Regions from separate parts of the Mesorhizobium sp. M3A.F.Ca.ET.175.01.1.1 genome, predicted to be linked through region 2. Evidence: predicted binding sites of a transcription regulator. Region 2 holds the regulator's gene; each other region holds the start of a gene.
What was found. Region 2 encodes LexA, which represses DNA repair genes until DNA is damaged. Its sites were predicted from a motif close to TGTTCNNNNTGTGTTCNG; they were not measured.
Positions count from the first base shown of each region.

Region 1: EN818_RS14950 (UvrD-helicase domain-containing protein) is a predicted target of LexA. The motif match lies at 2,058-2,075, and genes of this name have one in related genera.
Region 3: ruvC (crossover junction endodeoxyribonuclease RuvC) is a predicted target of LexA. The motif match lies at 2,778-2,795, and genes of this name have one in related genera.
Region 4: recA (recombinase RecA) is a predicted target of LexA. The motif match lies at 2,289-2,306, and genes of this name have one in related genera.

Region 1 is NZ_SRTP01000005.1:267,377-271,227, reverse strand. Features, by position in the region: gene EN818_RS14955 (glucose/quinate/shikimate family membrane-bound PQQ-dependent dehydrogenase) at 1-1,934, opposite strand, end outside; gene EN818_RS14950 (UvrD-helicase domain-containing protein) at 2,115-3,851, shown strand, end outside.
Region 2 is NZ_SRTP01000001.1:356,015-359,865, reverse strand. Features, by position in the region: gene moaC (cyclic pyranopterin monophosphate synthase MoaC) at 1-453, shown strand, start outside; gene glp (gephyrin-like molybdotransferase Glp) at 454-1,659, shown strand; gene lexA (transcriptional repressor LexA) at 1,777-2,517, shown strand; gene EN818_RS01775 (ComEC/Rec2 family competence protein) at 2,511-3,851, opposite strand, start outside.
Region 3 is NZ_SRTP01000002.1:511,930-515,780, forward strand. Features, by position in the region: gene EN818_RS07105 (metallophosphoesterase) at 1-374, opposite strand, end outside; gene ruvB (Holliday junction branch migration DNA helicase RuvB) at 515-1,552, opposite strand; gene ruvA (Holliday junction branch migration protein RuvA) at 1,596-2,216, opposite strand; gene ruvC (crossover junction endodeoxyribonuclease RuvC) at 2,227-2,736, opposite strand; gene EN818_RS07125 (DUF1465 family protein) at 2,842-3,369, opposite strand.
Region 4 is NZ_SRTP01000001.1:173,514-177,364, reverse strand. Features, by position in the region: gene alaS (alanine--tRNA ligase) at 1-786, opposite strand, end outside; gene recA (recombinase RecA) at 1,134-2,231, opposite strand; gene EN818_RS00855 (carbohydrate kinase family protein) at 2,513-3,451, shown strand; gene EN818_RS00850 (pseudouridine-5'-phosphate glycosidase) at 3,502-3,851, shown strand, end outside.

The sequences.
Region 1 (3,851 bases), on a different contig from region 2:
CACGGAATGCCGAGCGGCGACAGGAACGGCCCCATGACCACGGCGTAAGGCGCACCCTCGTTGCGGTTGAGCCCCTGTTCGCTGCCCTTGGCGTTGTCGCCCGGCGGGGGGACCTCCGCGCGCGGAATGAGCTTCGAGGTGAAGGCGAGATAGGTCGGCATGCCGAACATCACCTGCCGCAGCGGATCCACCGCGACACCGCCCCAGTTGAAGACGCCGAAATTGCCGGGATAGACCAGCGAGCCTTGCAGCGAGGGCGGCGTGTAGCGCCCCTCGTAGCGCAATTTCTTGAGCTCGATCCGGCACGCCAGCTGGTCGAACATGGTGATGCCCCACATGTCGGCCCCTGTCAGCGCCTTCGGGTTGAAGGAGAGATCGGATGCAGGCTGCGTCGGGGAGGTGTGGTCGCCCTCGATCGCACCGCCCGGCGCCGGCACTTCCTTTACCGGCACGATCGGCTCGCCGCTGCGCCGGTCGAGCACATAGATGTCGCCCTGCTTGGTCGGCCCGACCAGTGCCGGCACCTCGCCGCTCTGCGTCGTGATGTCGACCAGTATCGGCTGCGCCGGAACGTCCATGTCCCACAAATCGTGATGCACGGTCTGCCGCACCCAGCGCAATTGTCCTGTGTTGAGGTCGAGCGCCGTGATCGAGGAGGAGAATTTCTCGACATTGGCGCTGCGGCCCATGCCGAGCTGGTCGGGAGTCTGGTTGCCGAGCGGCACGTAGAGCAGGCCGAGCTTCTCGTCGGCACTCGGCGTCGACCACATGTTGGGCGAGTTGTTGGTGTAGTCTTGCCCTGCCGGCAGCGGGGCCGTCTGGTCCGGGTTGCCGGAATCCCAGTTCCACAGCAAAGCGCCGGTGCCGGCGTCATAGGCGCGGATGACGCCCGACGGCTCCTCCGTCGAATAATTGTCATTGACCGCGCCGCCGACGATGATCTTGCCGGCGACAATCAGCGGCGCCGATGTCGAATAGTAGTAGCCCGACTTCGGATAGGGCATGTTGGCCATCAGATTCAGCGTGCCGCCTTCGGCGAAGGACGGGCACACCTGGCCGTTCGCCGCGTCGAGCGCGATCAGCCGCGCATCGGACGTCGGCAGATAGATACGGCTTGCGCAAGGCTGCCCCGCCGCGATCTTGGGGTCGGCGTAGTAGGATACGCCGCGGCAGGTCTGGTGCTGCCGGTTGGGATCGAGCTTGATCTTCGGATCGTAGCGCCATTTCTCCTTGCCGGTCGCCGCATCGACGGCGATGGCGAAATTGTGCGGCGTGCAGATGAACAGCACATCGCCGATCTTGAGCGGCGTCACCTGGTAGGTCGTTTCGCCGATGTCGTCGGGACCTTTCACATCGCCGGTGCGATAGGTCCAGGCCGGCTGCAGCCTGGCGACGTTGTCAGGCGTGATCTGGTCGAGCGGCGAATAGCGCTGGCCGAACGGCGTGCGCCCGTAGAAGTGCCATTCGCCCGCCGGCATATCGCCGCCGAGATTGGCCGTCGGCGTCACCTTGTCTGTGCCGAGCGTTCCGCCGATATCCTTGGGGTCGGCGGTCATCGAATAGCCGGCAACCGCCAGCGATGCGAGCACCGCCAGGATGAGCGGCGCGCGTCCGTCCGGACCGGTGAAGCCCCGTCTTGCCCAAGGCGTCAGCAGCCACAGCGCGATGAGGACGATGACGCCGCCGCGCGGGCCGAGCTGCCACCAGTCGAAACCGGTTTCCCACACCGCCCAGCAAAGCGTGGCGAGCACGATCGCCGCGTAGAGCCACAGCCCTGCCGAGCTGCGCCGGAAAATGAGCCAGGCGGTGACCACGAAGGCGAGCCCGGCGATCAGGTAATACCAGCTGCCGCCCAGCGTCACGAGCCAAATGCCGCCACCGCCAACCGCCAGGCCGATGAGGAGAAGGACGACGGAGGTGAAGGTGACAGCCAAGATGATACTCCTTCGACTGTTTGCGCGCCTGCGGCGGCACGCCAGCAACGGCGCCGTCCCTGCCCAGCCGGCAGCTTTCTCTCGCAAGCTACGGCTGTCAAGCTGGCGTGGGACAAGGAGAAATAGAACAAAACGGAGACACTTCTAGCCTTTCGCTCCCGAATCACTACATTCGGGGTGATGCCCGGCTTTTCGGAAGATATGCCCTTCTTCGACGAACCGAATGCGCGGCCCGCGGCCCCGTCCGGCATTGCCGCGCGCGCCATGGCCGCCCGCAGCGCGCAGAATCGCGCGCCCGACTATCTCAACGGCCTCAATCCCGAGCAGCGGCTGGCGGTCGAAACCACCGAAGGTCCCGTGCTGGTGCTGGCCGGCGCCGGCACCGGCAAGACGCGCGTCCTGACCACGCGCATCGCCCACATTCTCAACACCAAAAAGGCCTGGCCCTCAGAAATTCTGGCCGTCACCTTCACCAACAAGGCCGCCCGCGAGATGAAGCAGCGCATTGGACTGCTGATCGGCGACGAGAATGTCGAGGGCATGCCCTGGCTCGGCACTTTCCACTCGATCGGCGTCAAGCTGCTGCGCCGCCATGCCGAGCTTGCCGGGCTGAAGTCCGATTTCACCATCCTCGACACCGACGACGTGGTGCGGTTGATCAAGCAGATCATCCAGGCCGAAGGGCTGGACGACAAGCGCTGGCCGGCCAAGCAGTTCGCCCAGATGATCGACAACTGGAAGAACAAGGGTCTCGGCCCCGACGAGATTGCGGAAGGCGATGCACGCAGCTTCGGCAACGGCAAGGGCCGCCAGCTCTACAGGGCCTATCAGGAACGGCTGCAGACGCTGAATTCCTGCGACTTCGGCGATCTGCTCTATCACCCGATCCGCATCTTCCGCGCCTATCCGGACGTGCTGAAGGACTATCACCGCAAGTTCAAATACATCCTGGTCGACGAGTACCAGGACACCAACACCGCGCAGTACATGTGGCTGCGCCTGCTGGCGCAAAGGCCAGGAACTTCGAGAAATGGGACTCCGGGCGGCCGCACACCGGGCGCTACGAAGTCGACTATCGATAGAACAGAGGGCGGTCACTACAGACCACCCGTTCCCGAAGAGGAACCGTTAGCCCGCAGCGATGAGTGGGATATTTCGGCCGAAGGCCGCAAGCCCGACCGGGCGTCCGAGCCGTTGCGAGGCCCCCGCAGAGGGCCCGCGCCGGCAGGCGCGGAACAGCCCGTGAGCGTAAATATCTGCTGCGTCGGCGACGACGACCAGTCGATCTATGGCTGGCGCGGCGCCGAGGTTGACAACATCCTGCGCTTCGACAAGGATTTCCCTGGCGCCACCATCATCCGGCTGGAGCGCAACTACCGCTCGACCGCGCACATACTGGGCGCCGCCTCCCACCTCATCGCCCACAATGAGGGCCGCTTCGGCAAGACGCTGTTCACCGACCGCAACGATCCCGAGGACGACAAGGTCCATGTCCATGCGGCCTGGGATTCGGAGGAAGAGGCGCGTGCCATCGGCGAGACCATCGAGGCCTATCAGCGCCCCGATAGAGAAGGCAATCGGCACAACCTCAACGACATGGCGATCCTGGTCCGCGCGTCCTTCCAGATGCGCGCCTTCGAAGAGCGCTTCATCACGCTCGGCTTGAGCTACCGCGTCATCGGCGGCCCGCGCTTCTACGAGCGCCTGGAAATCCGCGATGCGCTGGCCTTCTTCCGCGTCGTCGCCAACAGCGGTGACGACCTCGCCTTCGAGCGCATCGTCAACGTCCCGAAGCGCGGCCTCGGCGAGGCCACCATCCGCCAGATCCACGACACGGCGCGTGCCATGCGCATCCCGATGCTGGAGGCGGCCGCAACACTCGCCGAAAGCGACGAGCTGAAGCCGAAGCCGCGTGCG
Region 2 (3,851 bases):
AAGGGCGAAGCCAACATGGTCGATGTCGGCGACAAGGCCGAGACGACACGCACGGCAATCGCCGAAGGCTTCGTCTTCATGCGGCCCGAAACCCTGGACATGATCCTGGCCGGCGACGCAAAGAAGGGCGATGTGCTGGGCACGGCCCGCATCGCCGGCATCATGGCGGCCAAGAAGACGCATGAGCTTGTGCCGCTCTGCCATCCGCTCCTTCTGACCAAGGTTGCCGTCGACATCGAGCCAGACCGTTCGCTTCCAGGCCTGAAGGTCACAGCGCTTGCCCGAGTCACCGGCAAGACAGGTGTGGAGATGGAAGCGCTGACCGCGGCATCGGTCGCCTGCCTCACTATCTACGACATGGCCAAGGCGGCCGACCGCGCCATGGTGATTTCCGGCATACGGCTGGTCGAGAAGACTGGCGGCAAGTCGGGCGACTACAAGGCAGGTGCCTAAATGGCGTTGGTGCCAGTCGCGGAGGCGCTCGAACGCCTGCTGGAAGGCGCCGCGCCACTGCCGGGTGAAAGCGTTCCGCTCGCCGATGCGGCAGGCCGTGTGCTGGCCGAGCCGGTGCTGGCGCTGCGCACCCAACCGCCCTTCGATGCTTCCGCAATGGACGGCTATGCCGCACGCTCCGCGGATGTGGCGTCGGTGCCGGCGCGTCTCTCCGTGATCGGCATGGCATCCGCCGGGCGCGGCTTCGCGGGGTCAGTCGGCCAGGGCGAGGCCGTCCGGATCTTTACGGGCGCACCAGTCCCCGAAGGCGCCGACACGATTGTCATCCAGGAGAACGTGCGCGACATCGGTGGCGGCAGCATCGAGGTGACCGAACCGACCAAAGCGGGCCGCAATATCCGCCTCCGCGGACTGGACTTCGGCCAGGGCGACATGCTGCTCGAGAAAGGTCGCCTGCTCGATCCGGCAGCACTTTCACTCGCGGCATCTGCCAATCATGCAAATGTCAATGTCGTCCGGCGGCCGCTGGTCGCGATCATCGCCACCGGCGACGAATTGCAGCCGCCCGGCAGCGAACTTGGACCCGACCAGATCATCTCGTCCAACGCCTATGGTGTCGCCGCCGTGGCGCAATCGGTTGGAGCACGCGCGCTCGACCTCGGCATCGCCGCGGACCGGCACGAAGCGATCGCAGCTCTGGTCAGGAAGGCCGTAGCGGCCGGCGCCGATGTCATCGTGACGCTCGGCGGCGCCTCGGTCGGCGACCACGATCTGATCCATGGCGTGCTGACCGGCGAAGGCATGCAGCTCGATTTCTGGAAAATCGCCATGCGGCCCGGCAAGCCATTGATGTTCGGCCGCCTCGGCAATACCCGCTGCATCGGCCTGCCTGGGAATCCGGTCGCAAGCCTTGTCTGCTCGCAGCTGTTCGTGAAGCCGCTTCTGGCGCGCCTCGCAGGCCGCAGCTTCAGCCAGGACGTTCGCAGGGCTCGGCTGGGCGCCGCATTGCGGGCCAACGATGTCAGGCAGGACTATGTGCGTGCCGTTGTGCGCGACGATCGCGGAGCGTTGGTTGCGACTCCGTTCGGCATCCAGGATTCCTCGATGCTGAGAATGCTGGCCGATGCCAACGGCTTGATCGTGCGCGAACCTTTTGCGCCGGCAGCTGAAGCCGGCGCCGAATGCAGCGTGCTGATGCTACGCTGAACAAAACGTCAACACATTCATTAAACTTTAAACGGTTGCGGAACACAACTGGAACAGATAGTGTTTGTTCTGGGTTTGTTTTTCCGATTCTGGTTCCAGAACCCGTTGGGGGCCGCCATGCTGACGCGTAAACAACATGAACTGCTGATGTTCATCCATGAACGGCTCAAGGAAAGCGGCATTCCGCCGTCTTTCGACGAGATGAAGGAGGCGCTCGACCTTGCCTCGAAGTCGGGCATCCATCGGCTGATCACGGCGCTGGAAGAGCGCGGCTTCATACGCCGGCTGCCGAACCGGGCGCGCGCGCTCGAAGTGCTGCGGCTGCCCGATTCGATCGCGCCCGGCCTCAACGCCGCCAAGAAGTTTTCGCCGAGCGTCATCCAGGGAAGCCTCGGACAAGGCAATCTCGGCCGGCAGATCAAGCCGGCGGCGCCCTCGCGCACACCCGCACCCAGCAATGACGATGACGCTGTTTCGGCGGTGTCCATTCCGGTGATGGGCCGTATCGCCGCCGGTGTGCCGATCGACGCCATCCAGCACCAGACGCATTCGATCACAGTGCCGCCGGACATGATCGCCGGCGGCGAGCACTATGCCTTGGAAGTCAAAGGCGACTCGATGATCGAGGCCGGCATCTTCGACGGCGATACGGTCATCATCCGCAACGCCAATACGGCGAGCCCCGGTGAGATCGTTGTGGCGCTGGTCGATGATGAGGAAGCGACGTTGAAGCGCTTCCGCCGCAAGGGCGCTTCGATTGCGCTGGAAGCCGCCAATCCGGCCTATGAGACCCGCATCTTCGGGCCGGACCGGGTCAAGGTTCAGGGCAGGCTCGTCGGGCTGATCCGCCGTTACTGAGCGGTTTGTGGCTTGGCGTCGGGCTTTTCGGGCCGCTTGTAAGGCGGCAGCCCCCTTGCCTCGCGCGAGTATTTTCGCTGCTCATGCCAGGGCCGATAGGGCCTGTGGACGGCATACTGAATCTCGGCTCGCGCGGTTGCCGATTGCGGGTCGAAGAAGACGGCAGCGCTTCCGTCGCGTGCCAATTGCCGCTTGGTCACGACGAGGATTCGGGGATCCCGGCAAGGATTGTAGGCCGTGGCGTCATTGATGACGATGAGATCGGCGAAGCCGCAGGCCGGCTTGGCGCTGTCGCGATTCTCTGCGAGCGCGACGATCGCACCGGAAGGATGCCGGCCGATGCAGAGGTCGCCGGTGCAATAGAAGGGCGAACCCGGCGGCAGGTCGACAGGATCGGCGATGTCCGTCGTCCCGTTTGCGAATGTCTCGGGCGGCACGATCGTTTCGGCCAGCAGCGCCCGTTTCCAGTTGTCGGTTATGAACTCGTTCGAGCTTGCTCGATTGATGGCGAGTTCGCCGCCGCCGATCGGCATCGCAACCAGATGCGCATCCTCGGAGATGAGCACATCCGGGGTACGGACATGCGGAATGGCCAACAAGGCCGCAATCGCGAAGGGAACGGCGCCGAGCCTGAGCCAGGTGGTCGCCATGGTCGCGATGACCAGCGCGACCGTCGCCAGCAGCACAGACTGTATCGAGATCAACCCCACTGCATCCACTGGTGAACGTTCGGAAAACCATCCCGAGATGGCGACCATCGCCGTCAGGCCTTTGCCCATCACATAGAGGAAAGGCCCGTCGAAGCCGAACGGCATCATCAGCACGCTGAAGACCGCGAACGGCATGACAACCAGCGAGACGATCGGCATCACTGCCAGATTGGCCAGCAGGCTGAGCGGCGATACGCGCTGGAAATGCCAGATGGCAAACAGCGCCGTTGCGCTTCCGGCGATGATTGATGTCATCGCGCCGCCGCCCACGCCAACCGCCAGCTTCCGGGACAGGTATCCGAGAAACGAGCGCTTTGCCGGTGGCGCTCTCACTTTGTCGGCGCGGTAGTCAGCCCAACCGGCATAGGCGCCGACAAGGGCGGCGGTCGCGGCGAACGACATCTGAAAACTTGGGCCGACCACTTCATGCGGCGAAACCACGATCACCGCGATTGCCGAAATCGCCAGGTTGCGCATGGTCAGCGCCGCCCGGTCGAAGACAACGGCAACCAGCATCACCGCCAGCATGATGAAGCTTCGTTCGGCGGCCACAACGATGCCGGAAATGACCAGATAGGCTGCAATCGACAGCAGCGCGATCGCCGCAGCATATTTCTTGACCGG
Region 3 (3,851 bases), on a different contig from region 2:
ATCGACAGCACCCCGAGCGGCGCCTTCAGTCCGGACAGGGCCGAAGCCCATTCCGCCGCCGACACCTGCTCCGTGACCAGGCGCATACCGGCAACATAGTCGCCGAGCAGCACAATCAGATCCGGCTGCAGTGCGTTCGCCTCCTCGGCCAGCGAGGCGACGCGCTCCGGCGTCATCCAGGGCCGGCAGGCATGGATGTCTGCGAGCGCCACGATGCGGAGCTTGAGCCCGGCCGGCCAATGCGGCGGCGTCAGCGCGTAGCGCTTGACATGGGTGAGCAGCATCGGCTCGATGCCGACCGCATAGGCGCCGAGCGACACCAAGGAGAAGAACGAGCCGCCGACGAGCCGCAGGAAACCACGTCTGGTGATCATCGATAAGTCCCTGGCCCGGGCAACGGCAATTGCATCAATCCACCCCTGTCTTAGAGGCCGCAATTGCGCCTTCGGCTTGGCCGAGGCGAGGAGATTTTGCGCAGATAAGCCGTCACCCGGCAGCGGGCGACCAAATCACATTACTCTTCCTGGAACAGGCTGATCTGCTGCTGAGCAAGGTCCTTTGGCGCATCGAGACCGAGATGCCGCCAGGCATTGGCTGTCAGCACGCGGCCGCGCGGCGTGCGCTGGATGAAGCCCTGCTGGATCAAATAGGGCTCGATGATGTCTTCGATCGCGTCGCGCGGCTCGGAAAGCCCCGCCGCGATCGTTTCGATGCCGACCGGCCCGCCGCCGAAATTGCGCGCGATCATCGAAAGATATCGGCGGTCGAGCGCGTCGAGTCCGAGACCGTCCACCTCCAGCCTGGTCAGCGCCTCGTCGGCGATGCGTTTGTCGACATGGCCGTCTCCGGCGACGGAGGCGAAATCGCGCACCCGTCGCAACAGCCGGCCGGCGATGCGCGGTGTGCCGCGGGCGCGGCGCGCGATCTCCAGCGCGCCGTCGTCGCCGAGCGGCATCGAGAGGATGCGGGCGCCGCGGCGCACGATCTGCTCCAACTCCTCGACCGTATAGAAATTGAGCCTGACCGGAATGCCGAAACGGTCGCGCAGCGGATTGGTCAGCAGCCCGAGTCGCGTCGTTGCAGCAACCAGCGTGAAGCGGGCAAGGTCGATCTTGACCGAACGCGCCGCCGGCCCCTCGCCGATGATCAGGTCGAGCTGGAAATCCTCCATCGCCGGATAGAGGATTTCCTCCACCGCCGGATTGAGGCGGTGGATCTCGTCGATGAAGAGGACGTCGCGGTCCTCGAGATTGGTGAGAAGTGCTGCAAGGTCGCCGGCCTTGGCGATGACCGGCCCCGAGGTCGAGCGGAAATTGACCCCGAGCTCGCGTGCCATGATCTGCGCCAGCGTCGTCTTGCCGAGGCCTGGCGGCCCGACGAACAGCACATGGTCGAGCGCCTCGCCGCGGTTCTTGGCGGCGTCGACGAAAACCTTGAGGTTGGCCCTGACCGCCGCTTGGCCGACGAACTCGTCGAGCGACTGCGGGCGCAAGGTCTGGTCGGCATCCTCGCCGCGCTTGTCGGGAGCAATGAGGCGGGGCGAAAGGTTCATGCCGCCTTCCTTGCATACGCCAACAAACTGGACAAGCGCCGCGTCACCGCGCCAGTTCCTTCAATCCGAAGCGGATCAGCTTCGAGGCATCGGCACCCTCGCCGGCCGCCTTCAGCGCCGCCGCCACCGCATTGGCGGCGATGTCGCGCGAATAGCCGAGATTGACCAGCGCCGAGACCGCGTCGGTGATCGGTGCTGCCGCCACGCCCGCGCCGAGCTCCTGCTTGAGTCCGATCGTGCCGGTGGCAGCGCCCGCATAGGCGGGCGCCTTGGCCTTCAACTCGGTGACGATGCGCTCGGCCACTTTCTTGCCGACGCCGGGCGCTCGGCTGACCATGGCGATGTCGCGCAGCGCGATCGCATTGGCGAGATCGGCCGGGGCCAATGTCGACAGCACCGCCAGCGCCACCTTGGCGCCGACGCCCTGCACATTGTTCATCAGCAGGCGGAACCATTCGCGCTCGAGTGCTGTCTGGAAGCCGTAGAGCCGGATCATGTCCTCGCGCACATAGGTCTCGATGAACAGCACCACCGCCTCGCCGGGCCCCGGCAGGGAAGCCAGCGTGCGCGCCGAGCAATAGGCGACATAGCCGACGCCATGCACGTCGACGAGACAAGAATCCTCGTCGATCTCGTCCAGCGTGCCTTTCAGCTTGCCGATCATGGCATTCCTCTCATGCCAAAGCCGCCATCCGATAGGCGACGCTCTGGCGATGATGCGCATGGCAGATGGCGATGGCCAGCGCATCGGCGGCATCGTCCGTGTCGAAGATGGCCTTCGGCATCAGCACCTTCACCATCATGTGGATCTGCTTCTTCTCGCCGTGGCCGACGCCGATCACCGCCTTCTTGACGGCGTTGGGGGCGTATTCGGCAACGACCAATCCGGCGCGCGCCGGCACCAGCATGGCAATGCCGCGCGCCTGGCCGAGCTTCAGCGTCGCGGTCGCATCCTTGTTGACGAAGGTCTGCTCGACCGCTGCCTCGTGCGGCATGGCTTGGTGCAGCACCTCGGCCAGTCCGTCATGCAATTGGCAGAGTCTTGCTGCGAGCGGCGCCTTGTCGTCCGAGCGCACGGTACCGGAAGCGACGAAGCGCAGCGAATTGCCAAGGCTCTCGACGATGCCCCAGCCGGTGCGCCTCAGCCCCGGATCGATGCCGATGATGCGAATCGCTTCCCCCATGCGCCAACTTTACCCGTGGCGGCAAGCGATGCCAGCGAAATGTGAACAAACCAGAAACGATTCAAGGGGGAAACAGGCTGCTCGGATTTTGGCTAAGCAGCCGGATCAGCCGCGGGCGAAAGCCGTGTTCAGCAGGCTGATCTGGTCGGAGACCGGGTTGGCGCGGCGGCTGACGGCCGGCGTGTCGTAGATCGAGCCATAGATTTCCTCGTCCATGCGGCGCACCAGCGCCTGCAGGCGCAGCGACCGGCTCACGAGTTCCAGAAACTCCTTCGGCAGTTCGCTCCATCCGGCTGCTTCGTCATGCGCGGACGCCGTGTCGAGGCGCACCTTTGACTTCTCGGAGGCGACCTGGTCGCGCGTCATCTCGCCGGAATTCGCCGCGCGCTGCAGAAGCAGCCAGGACGCAACCTGCATCAGCCTTGTGGTCAGCCGCATCGATTCGGCCGCATAGAGCGTCGCCGCCGCGCGCGACAGCTTCTTCGCCTCGGCTCTGCCCTTGCCGTCGAGATATTCGGCGGCCTGTTCGACCAGTCCCATACCCTCCTGGTAGAGCGGCTTGAAGGATTGGGAAAAGACCCGGCGCTCCGCGAGCTTGATGGTTTTCGCGCTGCCTTTCGAAGGCTCGGTCATTGATACGCCCCTGCACTGCCGCAAGCCGATTCGGCATTCTTGCCGACGCGTCTGCACCCTAAACGACTGAGGCTTGAAAATGCGCTTAGGCGCCCATGAAGGCAAGCGCATGTTTAACAAACGGTTAACGCAAACCCTGCCACCGGCCGGCCTGCCGGGGACAAAAAAAGAGCCGCGGATAAGGCGGCTCTCAGGAGTTTAACAGGGAGGCGTCAAACAAAGTGGCTCCAACCACTCGGTAAGAATCCAGCAAAACTGGATGTGCATAGTAAACACCTGTAAAGCTTAACGAAGCCTTAACGCCGGGCGGATTTTTTGACCGATTGAGCTCTTCTGTGCCGGAACAGGACAGGCTGCATCGCGATCCCGATTTTCGGCGGCGGCTGACCTTCCCTCGCGATTCGCAGCGCCGAAACATACCGGCCGCCGGCGCGACATCGTTCCGATACAGCCCGCACGCTAAAGGCCCGCTTCTCTGAGGG
Region 4 (3,851 bases), 180 kb from region 2:
GCCGAGCACGGAGCATGTCGCATCGATCAGATGCCGGAACAGGTCGGTCTCGAAGACGCTGTCCACCCCCTGCAGGATGGAAGCCATGCGCTCCAGGCCCATGCCGGTGTCGATCGACGGCCGCGGCAGGTCGATGCGCTCTTCCTTCGTCACCTGCTCATACTGCATGAACACCAGGTTCCAGAATTCGAGGAACCGGTCGCCATCCTCTTCCGGGGTGCCGGGAGGACCGCCCCAGATATGCTCGCCGCGGTCGATGAAGATCTCCGAACACGGCCCGCAAGGCCCGGTGTCGCCCATCGCCCAGAAATTGTCCGACGTCGGGATGCGGATGATGCGATCGTCGGAGAAGCCGGCGATCTTCTTCCAGTAGCCGGCCGCCTCGTCATCGGTGTGATAGACGGTGACCAGCAGCTTGTCCTTGTTCAGCCCGAAATCCTTGGTGATCAGGTTCCAGGCAAGCTCGATCGCGCGCTCCTTGAAGTAGTCGCCGAACGAGAAATTGCCGAGCATCTCGAAGAAGGTGAGATGGCGCGCGGTGTAGCCGACATTGTCGAGGTCGTTGTGCTTGCCGCCGGCGCGCACGCTCTTCTGCGCCGTCGAGGCGCGCGAATAGGGCCGCTTCTCCAGCCCGGTGAAGACGTTCTTGAACTGCACCATGCCGGCGTTGGTGAACATCAACGTCGGGTCGTTGCGCGGCACCAGCGGGCTGGAGGCGACGATCTCGTGACCCTCCTTGCGGAAGTAGTCGAGGAATGTCGACCGGATGTCGTTCACGCCACTCATGGATACTGCCTTTTTCGCGAGAACCGCCGGACAGGCCGGCGGCAATATGGGCTCTGCACTGCAGAAGATAGATTGGCCTTTTAGCGGTAGCTCTTGACCCTGTCCAGAAACACGGATCGGGGCATGTCGCCCAAGGGTGAGCGGCGGTTTTGGGAAGACGACATGCACAAAACCAGGACGCAAAGCGCGTCGTCAGCGAAACGCGCTTTGGCCCAATTTTCCAACTGACGGCTCTTATCCGCGCCGCCCGCAAACGCAAACCGCCGGCACCAGGGCCGGCGGTTCGGAACACGGGATTACAGAACGCGATTACATAAGCACAGTTTAATACACCGGGATTGTGTCACCTACATGGCGCCGGCTTCGTCTCCGAAACCGTCGTCGCCACCTTCCGAGCCGCCATTCTCCAGGAATTTCTCGGCGATCAGCCCGGCATTTTGCCTCAGCGCGAGCTCGATCTCGCGCGCCGTGTCCGGATTGTCGCGCAGGAACAGTTTTGCGTTCTCGCGGCCCTGACCGAGACGCTGCGAATTGTAGGAGAACCAGGCGCCAGACTTCTCGACGACGCCAGCCTTGACGCCGAGATCGACGAGTTCGCCGGTCTTCGACACGCCCTCGCCATACATGATGTCGAACTCGACCACCTTGAAGGGCGGAGCCAGCTTGTTCTTGACCACCTTGACGCGGGTCTGGTTGCCGACGACCTCGTCGCGATCCTTGACCGAGCCGATGCGGCGGATGTCGAGGCGCACCGAGGCGTAGAATTTCAGCGCGTTGCCGCCCGTCGTCGTCTCCGGCGAACCGAACATGACGCCGATCTTCATGCGGATCTGGTTGATGAAGATGACCATGGTGTTGGAGCGCGAGATCGACGCGGTCAGCTTGCGCAGCGCCTGGCTCATCAGGCGGGCCTGAAGACCGGGAAGCGCATCGCCCATCTCGCCCTCGATTTCGGCGCGCGGCGTCAGCGCCGCGACCGAATCGACCACCAGCACGTCGATGGCGCCGGAACGCACCAGCGTGTCGCAGATCTCCAGCGCCTGCTCGCCCGTGTCGGGCTGCGAGATCAGGAGGTTTTCGAGATCGACGCCGAGCTTGCGGGCGTAGACGGGATCGAGCGCATGCTCGGCATCGACGAAGGCGCAGATGCCGCCCTTCTTCTGGGCTTCCGCAACCGTGTGCAGCGCCAGCGTCGTCTTGCCCGAGCTTTCCGGTCCGTAGATCTCGATGATGCGGCCGCGCGGCAGGCCGCCGACGCCGAGCGCGATGTCGAGGCCGAGCGAGCCGGTCGGCACGGTCTCGATCTCGACCACCTGCTCATTCTGGCCGAGCCGCATGATCGAGCCCTTGCCGAAAGCGCGCTCGATTTGCGACAGCGCCGCATCCAGAGCCTTTGATTTGTCCACTGCCTTATCCTCTACAAGCCGCAAAGTATTCTGAGCCATGATACATCACCCCTTGGTCGTCAATGAAGGCCGGACAATCCGTGATCCCTGCCGTTTTGTACCTTTTTTGTTCTCATTTGGCAAGGGGAGACAAATAGCTGAAAAACAATCAATATCTGGATTTGTTCTATCTTTGTCTCACTAAAGGTAGAGCGAACCAGGGCCATTGGTCAAAAGAGGCTTCCATATCCAGCGGCCCGAATCGCGCTCCCCGATTGCGGGGCGATGCGCCCAAACCTAGTGTGCGGACGCCAACAATCAACGAAGGCCATCTTAATCGCATGCCGACATCTCCAAGAATCCTGGCGCTGGGCGGCGCCCATATCGACCGGCGCGGCCAGGTCTCGGGCACTTACGTGCCCGCCGCCTCAAATCCCGGCATCATGCGCGAGGATGTCGGCGGCGGCGTTTTCAATGCGCTGCGCAGCGTGGTGAGGCGCGGCGTCTCGGCCTCGCTCATATCGGTGCGCGGCGGCGACGCGGCGGCGGAGACGGTGGCATCGGCGATCGCCGGAGCCGGCATCCTCGACCTCTCGGTGACATTCCTCGACCGCACAACGCCGAGCTACACGGCGCTGATCGACAGCGCGGGCGAGCTGATCGTCGGCTTTGCCGATATGGGCCTCTACGACCTCGCGTTTCCCAAGCAGCTCCGCCGCGCCAAGGTCCGCGAGGCGATCGCCGAGACGGACGCGATCCTGTGCGACGCAAACCTGCCGACGGCAGCACTCGAGCGTCTCGTGGCACTGACTGGCGACCGGCCGGTCTTTGCCATCGCCATCTCGCCGGCCAAGGTCGTGCGGCTGGAGCCGGTGCTCGGCAATTTGGCGCTTCTCTTCATGAACCGCCGCGAGGCCACGGCTCTCGCTCACGCCGAGCTGTCCGGGCATGACCTTGTCAAAGAGCTCAGGCGGACAGGGCTGAGAGCAGGTGTGGTAACGGCCGGCAGCGGCCCGGTTCTTGGCTTCGACCAGACGGGCGCCTTTGCCATCGACCCGCCGGCGCCGCGACGCATCGCCGATGTCACCGGCGCTGGCGATGCGCTTACCGGAGCCACGGTCGCCGCGATGTTGCGCGGCCTGCCCGTGCGGGCGGCCCTGCGGGAAGGTGTGGCTGCGGCAATGCTGGCCATCGAAAGCATGGACGCGGTGCCCTCCTTCACAGCGGCAAGCTTCGCCCAGGCGCTGGCCCTTGTGCCGGAGACGCGGGAAGTGGCATAGGGCCGCAAGCTCATTGTGCCGGAGCGTCTTGCTCCGGATCGGAGACAGACATGACGCCCGAAACAGCCCGCCCCTTCATCGACATTCACTCGCCAGTGGCCGAAGCGCTCGCCGCCGGGCGGCCTGTGGTGGCGCTGGAAAGCACCATCATCACGCATGGCATGCCCTACCCCGACAATGGCGCCATGGCAGCCAAGGTCGAGCAGATCATCGTGGACGGCGGCGCCGTTCCGGCGACGATCGCCGTGGTCAACGGCCGCATCAAGATCGGGCTGTCGGACGGCGAGCGTGAATCGCTCGCCATGACCGGCGGCGCCATGAAGCTCTCGCGCGCCGATATCGGCTTTGCCGTCGCCCAAGCGCGCACCGGCGGCACCACCGTGGCCGCCACGATGATCGC